Regions from separate parts of the Staphylococcus sp. M0911 genome, predicted to be linked through region 1. Evidence: predicted binding sites of a transcription regulator. Region 1 holds the regulator's gene; the other holds the start of a gene.
What was found. The regulator CtsR, encoded in region 1, represses protease genes until heat stress. The targets are predictions, from matches to a motif close to ATGGTCAATAAAGGTCAAACA.

Region 1 (7,799 bases):
AATTCCTGGATCTCCGCCTATTAACACTAATGATCCATTGACAATCCCTCCACCAAGTACACGGTTAAATTCTTTAGATTCTGTAAGAATACGTGGTGTTGATTCATTTTTGATACTATCTAATGTTTGTACTTTTCCTGCTGCTTCTTTAGATTTAACACCATGTTTAGGGTTGGCTGCTTTTTCTACTATTTCTTCCATCTGGTTCCATGCACCACAATTAGGACACTTTCCCATCCATTTTGGAGATTGATAGCCACATGCCATACATTCGAATATTATCTTTTTCTTGGCCAATTTCGCACCTCCGTTATATTTAAGAACAAATCTATTTTAAACTGACACTTTCATAATGACAAATTAAATGTTAATGCTTTAATTAATTTTTTAAAAGTATTCATAATTCAATTCGATAAAGTCATTTTTTCGTAATAATATGTAAATTTTAATTTTTATTAATTAATGCTTTTCTACAATTATCAATAAAGACAATTATATATCACTAGCATTGATTTCTATTATGTCACAACTCAATTTAGTAATCATTGGAAATATTAGAATAATAGTGTTATCGGAATATAAATAAAGAGGTGGGAATACTTCAGTTCCCACCTCTTATAGCATAATAGAGTCTATAATTGTTTACGCTTCAGTAGAAGCCTTATCTTCTTTTCTATCTTGAATATCATATTTAAATGCTTCACCATCATGGTCCACTGTTACTTCTTTACCTTCCAATTGATTTCCATCTAAGATTAATTCACTTAGATTATCTTCAACTGTTTTTTGAATTGCACGAATCAATGGTCTTGCGCCATATTCTGGGTCATAACCTTCTTCAGCAATTTTTTCTTTGGCTTTTTCAGTAACTTTGATATTAATATTTTGTTCTGATAAACGCAATGTTAATTTATTCACCATCATAGTGACGATTTCTTTAAGTTCATCTTTAGATAATTTATGGAAGACAATAATATCATCCACACGGTTTAAGAACTCAGGACGGAAAGCATTTTTAAGCTCTTTCATCATTGTTTTACGTATAGATTCATAGTCTTGACCATCATCTGCACCACCAAAACCAGCAAAACGTTGGTCTTGTAATTCTTGTGCACCAACATTGGATGTCATAATGATAACTGTATTTCGGAAATCAACTTGACGTCCTTTAGTATCAGTTAAATGACCATCATCTAAAACTTGTAAAAGTATATTAAATACATCTGGATGTGCTTTTTCAATTTCATCAAATAGGATAACTGAATATGGTTTACGTCTTACTTTTTCAGTTAATTGACCGCCATCATCATGTCCAACATAGCCTGGAGGGGCTCCGACTAAACGACTGACAGCATGTTTTTCCATAAACTCACTCATATCAACCCTAATCATAGCATCATCTTCACCAAACATTGACTCTGCTAAAGCACGGGCTAATTCAGTTTTACCTACACCTGTAGGCCCTAAGAATATAAAGCTACCAATTGGACGTTTAGGGTCTTTCAAGCCTGCTCTTGCTCGTCTAACAGCTTTACTGATGGATGTAACGGCATCTTTTTGACCAATAACTCTATGATGTAGTGTATCTTCTAGATTTAGTAAACGGTCTGATTCTGTCTCATTAATTCTAGTTAATGGGATACCTGTCCAACCCGCAATAACTTCAGCAATATCTTCTTCTGATAATGATGTACTCACCCCATCTTGTGAGTTTTTCCATTCATTTTTAGCTTCTTCGTATTGTTTTTCTAATTTTGTTTGTTTATCTCTTAGGTTAGCTGCATTTTCAAATTCTTGTGCATGGACAGCTGCATCTTTTTCATTTTTTACTTTTTCAATTTGTTGTTCAATTTCTTTTAAATTATTAGGTGTTGTATGACTCTTCAATCTTACTTTTGAACTTGCTTCGTCAATTAGATCAATCGCTTTGTCTGGTAAGAAACGATCTGATACATAACGATGACTTAATTTAGCAGCCGCTTCTAAAGCTTCATCTGAAATATTGATACGGTGATGTGCTTCATAACGATCACGAAGTCCTTTTAAGATTGATACAGTGTCTTCAACTGTAGGCTCATCAACTTGAATAGGTTGGAAACGACGCTCTAAAGCGGCATCTTTTTCAATGTTTTTACGATATTCGTCTAACGTTGTGGCACCAATACATTGTAATTCGCCACGAGCTAATGCCGGTTTGAGGATATTTGAAGCATCTATAGCACCTTCAGCGCCACCTGCACCTACTAATGTATGCAATTCGTCAATAAATAGAATCACATTACCAGCCTGATGAATTTCTTCCATTACTTTTTTCAATCGTTCTTCAAATTCACCACGGTATTTTGTACCAGCTACAACCGTACCCATATCTAGTGACATGACACGTTTGTTTTTTAGTGTTTCGGGCACTTCATTGTTCACTATTGCTTGAGCTAATCCTTCCGCAATTGCTGTTTTACCTACACCTGGCTCACCAATTAATACAGGATTATTTTTAGTACGACGACTAAGTACTTCTATAACTCGAGTAATTTCTTTGTCTCGACCCACAACTGGATCTAATGTGCCATCTTTAGCAATAATTGTTAAATCACGTGCTAAACCATCTAATGTAGGTGTGTTATTAGATTTATTTGCTTGAGCGTTTTTATTACTCATTTCTGGACTTCCTAATGCTTTAACCACTTGTGCACGTGCCTTTGTGATATTTAAATCAAGGTTAGCAAATACACGTGCTGCTACACCTTCATTTTCACGGATTAAGCCAAGTAAAATATGTTCTGTTCCAACAAAGTTATGATGTAGCTTACGTGCTTCATCCATTGATAATTCAATCACTTTTTTAGCTCTAGGTGTATAGTGTAATGTTGCCATAGGTGCTTGACCATGACCAATTAGTTTCTCAACTTCTTCAATAACTTTATCCTCTGTAATATTAAAACTTTCTAATACTTTTGCTGCGATACCTTCAGGTTCTTTCATTAGACCTAATAAAAGATGTTCTGTTCCAATATTTGAATGGTTCAATCGAATTGCTTCTTCTTGTGCATGAGCCAATACTCTTTGTGCACGTTCAGTTAATCTACCAAATAGCATATGATTTGTTACCTCCTATTTTATATGTTCTCTTAAAACATTCGCTCTCTTTTCATTGACTGGTGTTTCATCCTCTTCATCAAATAAAAATGGTGTTTGAATTCCTACCATCAGTTCATTGAATTTAAAATTATCTAGTTTGATATAATTTAAATCTATGCCTAATTTAACTTCACTCAATCGATAAGATGCTTCTTCCATAGTGATAAGCCTGCTATTTTGCAGTATTCCTAATGAACGATAAACTCTATCTAACGTTTCTAAATGTTTATGTTTATCTAATCTTGATCGAATTTGAAGTTCTTCATTTATAATTTGATTGATTACTTCTGTTAAATTCTCTATGATTTCTTCTTCTGTTTTCCCCAATGTTAATTGGTTTGAAACCTGGTAAATGTGGCCATAAACTTGTGACCCTTCACCGTATATTCCTCGAATGGTAAAACCAAATCGATTGATTGTTTGTGCTATACCTGACATTCTTTTCATGATAGAAAGACCTGGCAAATGCAACATCACACTTGCTCTCATACCAGTTCCTATATTAGTAGGACATGTTGTTAAATAACCTAGATGTTCATCATAACTGATATCGAGTTGTTGATCGATTTCATCATCTAACGTCGACGCTTCTTTATACAATCTTTCTAGAGATAAATCTGTACCTAGCGCTTGAATTCTAATATGATCTTCTTCATTAATCATGACACTGATTGATTCATCATCATTTAATAGAACGGCCGATGCAGGTTGTTTAATCAACTCTGGACTCACTAAATGTTTAGCTACTAATTTCATTTTATTTTGTTGGTCCATCATGTCTAGTCTTTTCAAAGTCATGTTGGGTAATGCATCTTGTACTTCATTTATTACTCTAAATCCATCTTGTTCTGTCGGAAACATGAGTGGATGAACATGATTTTCAAGATTTCTTGCTAAGCGAATTCTTGAAGAAATGACCACTGGTGCTTCTTTAGTCGTTTTCATCCACTCACTAATGTTAGGTTCTAAGTCACTCATCCTGTTGCACCTCGCTCTCATCACGTAGCGATTTAATTTCGTCTCGAACAATGGCTGCCTGTTCAAAATCTTGTTCATCTATTAATTGTTGTAAAAATTGTTTCTTCTCTTCGATTTTCTTTTTAAGCGCAAGCTTATGATAAGAAGATTGAGGCACTTTTCCAACATGTTCATACTGACCGCCTTGCACACGTCTTACTATGTCTAAGATGTCATCCTTGAATGTTGCATAGCAATTGGAACAACCAAATTTGCCTACATGTGCGATGTCTTTTAACGTCATATGACAAGTTGGACATCTTTTTTCTTCCTGAAATGCCATTTCTTGAAAATTAATACCATGTTTAGTCGCTAAATGTTGTAATATTTGCTTTACAACAAATGCTTCTTCTATATCATCTTGATGATGATAGGATGATTGCTCTTGGTGCGTCCATGGGTTATCACCTTTCGCACAAGTACTACATACCCATTTTTCTTGCACACCATCTTTACTTTTAACTGTTAATTTAACTTCAGCTTCATTTAAATGGCAATTTTCACAAAGCAAAAAGCAACACCTCAATTCTTCTAGTAGTAATTTATGACAGGTAAAATTCTTTTAAGAATATTTGCTCTAATAATATCTCGAGATACAATATCCATTTTTAACGTTTCTCGATCAATAGCAGCAATAATCATTTTTGCTTCTCTTTCATTTACAAGTCCTTTATCTAACAAGCCATCTATTAAATAAAGTGCTTGTTGTTGGGATATTGAAGGACCTATTAATTGAAGTAAATGATTAATATAACCTGTTTCATCTTTGTTTTCAATTTTCGTGATTCGGATGTAACCACCACCACCACGTTTACTTTCTATTTCGTAACCATGCTCATTTGTAAATCTCGTTTTAATCACATAGTTTAATTGAGAAGGGACGCAGTCAAAACGTTGAGCAATATTTGCTCTTTGAATTTCCACCACATCTTCATTGGTTTCTTCAAATAAATGTTTAATGTACTGTTCTATGATGTCGGACATATTATGCATGATTATCACCTCTTTTTGACCTTCTTTGACTATATTATATGACCAACTTTGACCATTTTCAATTAATTTGATTTTAAATTTTTAAATTTTATGATGTTAGCGCTTATTTTTTATTGTATGATAGACAATAGAATAAATTAAAGGAATGAAAAAACATGCACATTCTCATAGGGATTATTGGAATTATTTTCTTTTTAGCACTCGCGTACTTATTTAGTTCAGATAGAAAGAATATTCGTTGGCAATATGTTGGATTATTATTAGTAATTCAATTAATTTTCGCCTTCATTTTATTAAAAACAAATATTGGTATTACAGTCATTGGTGGTATTGCTAATGGTTTTGGTTATTTACTATCTAAAGCAGCAGAAGGCGTTAACTTCGTTTTCGGTGGTTTTAAATATGTAGATCCTAAAAATCCACCATTTTTCTTTAACGTTTTATTACCAATTGTATTTATTTCAGCATTAATCGGTATCTTACAATACACTAAAATTTTACCATTTATAATTAATGTGTTAGGTTTCCTGATTTCAAAAATCAATGGTATGGGACGTTTGGAATCATACAATGCAGTAGCAGCAGCAATTTTAGGTCAATCTGAAGTATTTATTTCTTTAAAACAACAACTTCCTTATATACCTAAACAACGTTTGTATACATTAACTGCATCTGCAATGTCTACTGTATCTGCTTCAATTATTGGTGCTTATTTCACATTAATTGAACCGAAATACGTCGTAACAGCCGTTGTATTAAACTTATTTGGTGGTTTCATTATCGCTTCAATTATTAATCCTTATAAAGTTAATGAAGAAGATGATAAATTATTAGTTGCCGAAAGTGAAACTAAAAATCAATCTTTCTTTGAAATGCTTGGGGAGTATATTTTAGATGGATTTAAAGTGGCAGTCATCGTAGGCGCGATGTTAATTGGATACATCGCAATCATCGCGTTACTTAATGGTTTAGTAAGCGGTGCTTTCAGTTTACTTTCAGGTGGTGCAATCAAATGGGATTTCCAAACTTTAATTGGATTTGTTTTTGCTCCATTTGCATTCTTAGCAGGTGTACCATGGAACGATGCGGTTCAATCAGGTTCTGTTATGGCAACTAAATTACTATCAAATGAATTCGTTGCAATGCAGGCATTAGGTAAGTTAAATGGCATTTCAGAACATGCTAAAGGTGTTACTTCAGTATTCTTAGTATCATTTGCTAACTTTAGCTCTATTGGTATTATTTCTGGTGCTATTAAATCATTAAATGATAAAAAAGGTGACGTTGTTGCAAGATTCGGATTAAAATTATTATTCGGTGCGACATTAGTATCATTTATTTCAGCAGCAATTGCTGGATTCTTCATTTAATGAACAAAGGCAATGTATGATTGGGTATTTAAACTCAATCATACATTGCCTTATTTTTATTTTTGAATCATATGGTTAATAAAATAGTCCGTTACACGATAATCATCTGTTAATTCAGGATGGAATGATACCCCTAAATATTTATCTTGCTTAACAGCAACGATTTTATCGCCAATTTCACTTAATATTTCAACATGGTCAGCTACTTTCGCAATATGAGGTGCTCTAATAAAAACACCTTCTATATCCGTAGCGATACCTTTAATGTCTAATTCTGATTCAAAGCTATCTACTTGTCTACCAAATGAATTACGTTGAACTGTAATATCCAATTTATTTAAATAGCCTTCCTCACCTTCAACATCACTAGCTAGTACGATTAAACCAGCACAAGTACCAAACATAGGTAAATCTGATTGCTGAAGCTTTTCTTTAAAACCATATAAATCCATTAACCTTCTTAATGTTGTTGATTCACCACCAGGTAAGATTAAACCATCGATATCATCTAATTGTTCTACTTTTTTAATTGCGATACCTTCATGACCACTCAATTCTATATGACGAATATGTTCACGAACTGCACCTTGAAGCGCTAATACACCTATTTTCATATATTACCAACCACGCTCTTGCATACGTTCTTCTAATGAAATTTGGTTAATGTCTAAGCCTTTCATAGCAGTTCCTAATTCGGCAGCTAATTTACCAATTAGCTCATAATCTTGATAGTGTGTCGTAGCTTGAACAATCGCTTTAGCGAATTTTTCTGGATCCTCAGATTTGAAAATACCTGATCCAACAAATACACCATCTGCACCTAGTTCCATCATTAAAGCAGCATCTTGAGGTGTTGCAACGCCACCTGCAGCAAAGTTAACAACTGGTAATCTACCATTATCTTTGATTTGTTTTAAAACTTCATATGGTGCTCCGATATCTTTAGCAAATGTCATAATTTCATCATCATTCATAACAGTCAATCGACTCACTTCAGCATTAACTCTTCTCATATGTCTTACTGCTTCGACAATATTACCCGTACCCGGTTCTCCTTTAGTTCTTAACATAGCAGCCCCTTCGCCGATACGACGAGCAGCTTCACCTAAATTACGACAACCACATACAAAAGGTACTGTGAATTGATCTTTACGCAAATGATATTCTTCATCAGCAGGTGTTAGTACTTCTGATTCATCAATATAATCCACACCCATTGCTTCTAATACACGAGCTTCTGTAATATGACCAATTCGTGCTTTAGCCATAACTGGAATAGAT
Region 2 (7,799 bases), 260 kb from region 1:
ATATTAGAGAATACATAGATAAGCGTGATTTATAATTTGAATGAAAGAGAAATTCTCAGAATAAATAAGTGATAGAGCTATTTAAAGATATAATTCAAATTTATTTTTGTATAATGTTTTTCTAATGATGAGTAAATTTCAACAAAATAAGGATCAACAATTTAATGATATGCACTCCATAAAGTTAGATTTGTAGTCCAACTTTTGGGTTGCACATCACAATGCTAAGCTCTTATTTTTATACTCTTAAATCAAGATATAACTTTTCTGCATATGGTAATAATTCAGGTATATAATTTCTAGCGTAGCCTTCTATAAATCTTAAAGCTTGAGAGTCAGTTATTTCGTCATATTTAGTTACATTTTCAATTAATATTGATTTAAATTCTTCAATGTTCATATCATCAGTGTTTTTGTTATTAGACAACCTTGTAAATGCCATAAATACTTTTTCATATTCATCTAGAGGGATACCTAAGTCTAAACATAAAAGACTTATTGATTTTGTATTGTAAGGATGATGTCCTACGATTTCTGCTAGTTCTGAAACTGCTTGATATAGTAACCTTATATCATCTTTATTTTCAAACATTATTTTCACTCCTAAACTAGTAAATTAATACCTTCTTTTACTGCAACTTTAACTTGACCAACGAGGTCTTTGTCAATACCAGCATCTACTAATCCTCTATACACTGCATCAGCAACTGAGTTAGCTGGGACTTCAGATAATTTTAACAAAGGGCGTAGTTCTGAATCAATTGCGTCGAAATTTTTTGAAACAGCATTTGCTGCTTTTTGATTGCCAGTAACAGTTTTAACTGCACCTACTAATTTACCTTTATTACTTAATATACCCTTAATAGTTTTTTAGTAAGATATATCCCGCCTACATAGGTTTGTACATTTTTTTTGTTTTCATTAGTTTGTTGATTTGACTTGTTATCTTGAGATTGTTGAACATTACTATTTTGCGTTTGAACTTGTTCTTCTGCACTTGCTAAAGGGGAAATAGACGTTAATAAAACCGCACTTAAAACTAATGATCCTATACTCTTACTTAACTTCATAGCTTATCTACTCTTTTAATCAAATTTTTAATCTAGCACTTACAACTTTAGTCTATAGTAATCGTTTTAAAATTGGTGTAATTTCCCCAAGTGTCTGTTTCATATACATAAGTGTATATATATAACTTTTACTATCTTTGGAATTACTTCTGAGAAACGTCTTGTGTAAATCTGAGAATCGGTATATGTATAAATAGTACTTAATATCTGTATTGGGTAGCTATTTTATTTATATTGATATTGTGATATATGTATTATTGAGTACATTATTAATTAAATATAATAAAGGTGGTTATTGCGTGAGTATAAAAGAAATGTGGGAATATTTACTAAATAAAAAATGGGAATCTGATGAAATTTGGATGCTAATATTATACATATTCATAGCTAGTATCTTTACGACACCATTATTGGGTGTTCCTATAGGTGTTATAGCTTATTTATATTTAAGTGATGATAAATTTAATTAATGGTTTAATGATTACTAAAATGGTCATTGAAATCGTGATCCATGACACTAGTATATAGCTTACTGAACGAAATGTTCACTATGACAAATACATTTAAGATACTTACTAATTTATATATTAAAAACAAGCATAACAAAAAGCCATCATATATAGTATATGGTGGCTTAAACGTTGAATGTGAAATTAAAAATAAACATAGTATGAATAGCGTCATTTTATTATACTATGATTTAAGACTATCTGAGATTCATGAATCCCCAAATGTTGAGTAACTTTCAACATAGTTTAATTATACCATAACTTAGTAGTAGGTACTAAATTTATATGTGGTATTATGGTAAGAAAAACATGAGGTGACAGATAATGCAAAATAAATTTGAGTTGAAACATATTTTGTTTATAACCTTTATTGTTGTTCTTGCAATAATGACGTTTGTGTTCACAGTTGGTTACATTATTAGCTCTGTGGATCCTAATCATAGTATTACGGGTTATTCCATTGCCATTAGTTTTGTTGGTATATTTTCAACGTTTGGTGGTGCATTTTTAGGTGCGGCTATATCTGGGCGTTATACCATGAAAACCATTAGATTAAGTGAAAATAATAAAATTGAAATTAATAAAAAGAGAGCAAAAGCGCTAAAAAATGAGTTGTTAAAACAAACTAAAATAGCTCTTGATAATGCACGACCTTTTGATGCAGGTGGAATGTTTACATTTGAAGAAGTAATATATAACAGAGTAAGAGATACCTATATAAATAGAATAAATATATCACTGAATAAAATAAGCGAGTTTAAAATGAGCGAAAGTTATTATTATCTAAGTGATGATGATATCACTGAACTAGATGATGTGTATGAGTTAATATCAGAATTAATATTTTGTATTGAAGATTTAAATAGTCGCCAAGATGATGGAGAAAAAGAGAAAAACCCAGATTTTTACAGAATTAAAAGTACTTACTTTGCAAATCTGAAAACTTTTTATTCAAAATATAAATAACGTTTCCCTGTTTTTTCCCCATTAAGCAAAAGAAACGCCATTAAAACAACGTTTTAATGGCTACTGAGCCCCCTCGAAGGGAATCGAACCCCTATTCTAAGAACCGGAATCTTATGTGTTATCCATTACACTACAAGGGGAAAATAGATAAAGCTTATTTCTGTACTAAACGATATAAAATCAGTACAATCAAAAATAGTTATTTCTAGTGTACAAAAGTAATTCACTTAACGTCAATTAGCAATTAAACTAAAAGAACTTTATTTTTGACCATTTTTGACTTTTGGGTTAAAATGTGAAGTAACAGTTATTACAAGGAGGAAATATAGATGAATTTAATTCCTACAGTTATCGAAACAACAAATCGTGGGGAACGTGCGTATGACATTTATTCACGATTATTAAAAGACCGTATTATTATGTTAGGTTCTCAAATTGATGATAACGTTGCTAACTCAATTGTATCTCAATTATTATTCTTACAAGCCCAAGACTCTGAAAAAGATATTTACTTATATATCAATTCACCAGGGGGAAGCGTGACTGCTGGCTTTGCTATCTATGATACAATTCAACATATCAAACCAGATGTTCAAACAATTTGTATTGGTATGGCTGCGTCAATGGGTTCATTCTTATTAGCAGCAGGTGCAAAAGGTAAACGTTATGCTTTACCAAACGCTGAAGTAATGATTCACCAACCTTTAGGTGGTGCACAAGGTCAAGCAACTGAAATCGAGATTGCTGCCAACCATATCTTAAAAACTCGTGAAAAATTAAATCGTATTTTAGCTGAAAGAACAGGTCAATCTATTGAAAAAATTCAACAAGATACTGATCGTGACAATTTCTTAACAGCTGAAGAAGCTAAAGCATACGGCTTAGTTGATGAAGTTATGGAACCAGAAGGTAAACAATAATATTTCTATTTAATTAGATATAATAATCGAAGTTCAATAAAAAGAAGTCAGGACCATCATTTAAGGTCCTGACTTCTTTTTTACTTATATAGATTTGTATGGCGTTAACTATTTTAACTTATGTCTCAATCCATTAATTGAAATAAACGACATTATGAGTCCTACAATAATAAATAGGATGGAGAGTAATATCATAATTACTGTTTGATCAAATACTAAGACACCGTTCAAAATACAGATTAAGCCTGCTATGATCATTAAAATGTATGTGAGTTTGTCATTTTGATTGTTTTCCATTGCTGTTGTACCTCTTAATTTAATTTCTGATTAAATCATCTAGTGCATTTTTAAGATTATTATACATGAAATTAAATCCTAGTGCTTCGAGTTTATTTGGTAATACCTTTTGCGTATCTAAAACAACGGTAGACATTTCACCAAGTACTAGTCTCATCGCAAAGCTTGGAACCCATGTTTCATGTGGCTTATGCATTGCACGAGCTAACGTATAACCGAATAAATTTTGACGTTCAGGTATTGGTGCAGTTAAGTTAAAAGGTCCTTTGGCTTTGTCATTACCGATTGTAAATAATATTGCACGTGTTAAATCATCAATGTGAATCCATGAATACCACTGGAAACCAGATCCTAATTTACCACCAACATAAAATTGATAAGGTAATTTCATAGTTTGTAAAGCGCCACCATCATTAGATAAGATCATTCCAAAGCGACCTAAAACGACTCTTGTTCCTAGTGCTTCGAATTGCTTAGCAAATCTTTCCCATTGATAAACAATATCTGATAAAAAGTCAAACGGTAATGTTTTAAAAAGTTCTGTATAACTATGGTGATAATTAGGAGGGTAATATCCCATAGCACTAGCATTAAATAATACTTCTGGCTTCTTTTCTCTTTTTTTAAATAATTCAAAAAGGGCCTGTGTAGATTGAATTCTGCTTAACATTAATGTTTGTTTATAGTCTTTTGTCCAACGTTGGTTGAGTGTTGCACCAGCTAGATTGATAACGATATCGATATCAGGCACTTTACTTTCCCAGCCATCTTTAGACCAATTCACATATGAAACCCGAGCATCGTTTGATTGTTCATCATGTCGAGTCAAAATAGTAATATGAGCATTTGATTTCTTAATTTCACTCACTAAATGAGAACCTACCATGCCAGTTCCACCAGTTATTAAATATTGTTTCATTATCTCACCTCAATAAAAAATTCTAACTTAGTTAATAGTTAGTAGTGATTATTATTATTCAAAATTTATCCAATTTTTAGCCAACAATATGTCAAATACTTTTTTAGATTCGTATTTAAAAAATTTTTTGTTAAGTTATAATTGATTTGTACCTTCGGAAATTAATTAAACATCTCTTAATTAGTATGAGTATACCCCATAATATACTAGCGAAGGTAAATTTTGACTCCCTTTAGTAGTGGGCCCATGCGAGCAACGTATGGGTCTTTTTTCTCTCTTTATTATTATTCTAAATGATTTTTACATCTTTTTACAGAAATAAACTTAATAAAAAATTGTGTGCATATTTATAATAGAAATAATCATTTAATTAATAAACTTTAATTTTAATGAAAAAACCAAATGAAAGTGAACAGTGCCAATAAAATGAAGGCATAATAGCAGCTATTGCTTAAAATGGGTGATTTATTTTGATGTTGATCATTAGTTATCAACATCTTTTTTATTGTAATTTTGTGGTCATCATTGGTATTAGTCTCTAAATGTTCTTCAAACAATTTTTTCATTATTATCACAAACCGTTCCTATTAAATTTACATTAAAAAAGTTTAAAATAGATGTTTCTTCTTCATTATGATGTTATCATAAATGAGATAAGATTATGTAAATAGTAATTTGCTAATCCTATTGAAATCCTAAATATAAATTTTTGATGAATAAAACATAACGAAAACTTAAGATATAAATTTATTTATTATATATGATATTCCATGTTTAAAGTGAGGGAGAATATGTCAAAGCAAGATTTTAATGAGTACGACAATCAAGGTAAAAAAGGTATGAGTGGCATCGCGAAAATAATTAGTATCATTATCGTATTATTGCTACTGGGTGGCTTAACATTTGCTATATTTTCATTTGTAGATCATTCAAAGAAAGCTAATGAACGATTAAATAATGAGACGAAGCAAGAACAAAAAGATAAAAAAGACAAAGACGACAAAGAGAAAAAAGAAAAATCATCTGACAAAAAGTCTGATGAAAAGCAAAATACACAACAAAAACCATCACAACAACAGACAAGACAACAACCAACAACACAGCAACAACCTTCTACTCAACAACCAAAATCACAACAGCCTAAGACACAACAAAAACCAAAAGTAGATAATAAAACTAAGGAAGCACCAACTAAAGAAAAACCAAGCAAGCAAGAGAAACCAAGCACGCAAGAAAAACCAAGTACCCAAGAAAAGCCTAGCACTCAAGAAAAACCAAGCACACAACAAAAGCCAAGTACTCAAGAGAAACCAAGCACACAACAAAAACCAAGTACCCAAGAAAAGCCAAGTGCACAACAATCAACGCAGAATAACTCAAACAATAATACACAACGCAGTGCATCACAACAATCAAATAATAGACAAAGTTCACAAAGTCAAAATAGTTCATCTAACAATAAATCTGATGAATAAGTATTAAAAGGCCGATAAGGTATTTCGTACAATTGCGATTCGCAAGTTAATGTACTGACCTTATCGGCATTTTTTATATTAAAAAAATTATTACAGTAATGTGCATTAAAATAACCAATAAATAAACATTGTGATAATAAGGGAAATGAGCATCAATGTAGAGCAACCAATAGAACATCCACACCCCGTGTGTGTACATCCATATGTATAAATTTGGTTACTGGACTTGTTATCGTCATAGCGATTTTGATGAAAATGTTCATCATCTTTATAACGCGGGTCAGTTGGATCGATAACTTCTATTTTATTTTCGTCGTCTGTACTCAATATAAATTAAACCTTCTTTCAAAAAGAGTTGTCCTTATTTGGATTATAAATGAAAAGCACAATATTATAAAAGAATAATTGCTTTATAGTGATATGGTTAACTCGTAACATAAAGGGTAATATTATCAATGTGTAGCACAATATTTATCAACTGAGTCGTGTGCAACTAAAAGTTGATAAAAAGCTTAAAATACCTTGAATAAGTGATTTAATTCACGTAACTGTACCTAAAGTAAATGAAATCGCTTTACACAATATTTGGAAAATTTTGAGCGGATTTACTTGCATTTTAATTCGCATAATAGTACTATTGCAATTGTAAAGAGGTTAGATTTTGTCCCACGTGGGACTTCAAACGTCAATCCTCTATGATTCAAGCAATATTGACTCATCCTTTAGAAACATACAAGGAGGAAAGAGTAGTGAAAGATTTGATCGAAATTCAACAGCAACTTATTCCAGATTTGGTCGAAAAGATGTATCGTCGTTTTTCAATCTTAGCTACTATTTCTCAAAATGAGCCAGTTGGACGACGTAGTTTAAGTGAACATATGGATTTGACGGAAAGAGTTCTACGTTCTGAAACAGATTTGTTAAAAAAACAAGAACTAATCAAAGTTAAATCAACAGGAATGGAAATCACTGAAAAGGGTAAAGAGGTAATCAATCAATTAAATGATTACTTTAATCATTATTCAGATGATCATAAAATGGCTAATGCCATTAAAGAGAAGTACAACATAAAAGAAGTTCATGTTGTCCCTGGTGATTCAGACGAGAAACAATCAGTTAAAAGAGAAATGGGCAGACAGGCTGGCCAGTTATTAGAAAGTAGTTTATACGAAGACGCAATTGTGTCAGTAACTGGTGGTTCAACAATGGCTTATGTAAGTGAATCTATTCATTTATTACCATTTAATGTGTTCTTCGTACCTGCTCGTGGTGGACTTGGTGAAAATATGGTATATCAAGCCAATACGATTGCATCAAGTATGGCACAACAAGCAGGTGGTTATTACACAACATTATATGTACCTGATAACGTAAGTGAGTCTACATATAATACATTAATGTTAGAACCTTCAGTCAGTCATACATTGGATAAAATTAAACAAGCGAATGTAACGATACATGGTATTGGTGATGCGCTGAAGATGGCGCATCGACGACAGTCACATAAAGATGTGATTGATAAGCTTCAACATCACCAAGCCGTGGGTGAAGCATTTGGTTATTACTTTGATGCTCAAGGTCATATCGTCCACAAAGTAAAGACAATCGGATTACAATTAGAAGATCTTGAGTCCAAAGACTTT

Region 2: the regulator CtsR is predicted to act here: its motif matches at 2,809-2,829, upstream of clpP (ATP-dependent Clp endopeptidase proteolytic subunit ClpP).

Annotation. Positions count from the first base shown of each region.
Region 1 is NZ_CP022881.1:2,215,231-2,223,029, forward strand. Features, by position in the region: gene radA (DNA repair protein RadA) at 1-297, opposite strand, end outside; gene ssp1_RS10790 (ATP-dependent Clp protease ATP-binding subunit) at 643-3,096, opposite strand; gene ssp1_RS10795 (protein arginine kinase) at 3,112-4,116, opposite strand; gene ssp1_RS10800 (UvrB/UvrC motif-containing protein) at 4,109-4,666, opposite strand; gene ssp1_RS10805 (CtsR family transcriptional regulator) at 4,687-5,148, opposite strand; gene ssp1_RS10810 (NupC/NupG family nucleoside CNT transporter) at 5,304-6,518, shown strand; gene pdxT (pyridoxal 5'-phosphate synthase glutaminase subunit PdxT) at 6,575-7,132, opposite strand; gene pdxS (pyridoxal 5'-phosphate synthase lyase subunit PdxS) at 7,136-7,799, opposite strand, start outside.
Region 2 is NZ_CP022881.1:1,950,401-1,958,199, reverse strand. Features, by position in the region: gene ssp1_RS09560 (hypothetical protein) at 1-35, shown strand, start outside; gene ssp1_RS09555 (hypothetical protein) at 239-592, opposite strand; gene ssp1_RS12080 (hypothetical protein) at 604-741, opposite strand; gene ssp1_RS12075 (hypothetical protein) at 849-1,070, opposite strand; gene ssp1_RS11920 (VraH family peptide resistance protein) at 1,370-1,540, shown strand; gene ssp1_RS09545 (hypothetical protein) at 1,904-2,545, shown strand; tRNA gene ssp1_RS09540 (tRNA-Arg) at 2,614-2,685, opposite strand; gene clpP (ATP-dependent Clp endopeptidase proteolytic subunit ClpP) at 2,875-3,465, shown strand; gene ssp1_RS09530 (hypothetical protein) at 3,574-3,762, opposite strand; gene ssp1_RS09525 (TIGR01777 family oxidoreductase) at 3,782-4,681, opposite strand; gene ssp1_RS09520 (DUF4887 domain-containing protein) at 5,473-6,156, shown strand; gene ssp1_RS12140 (hypothetical protein) at 6,262-6,483, opposite strand; gene ssp1_RS09510 (sugar-binding transcriptional regulator) at 6,906-7,799, shown strand, end outside.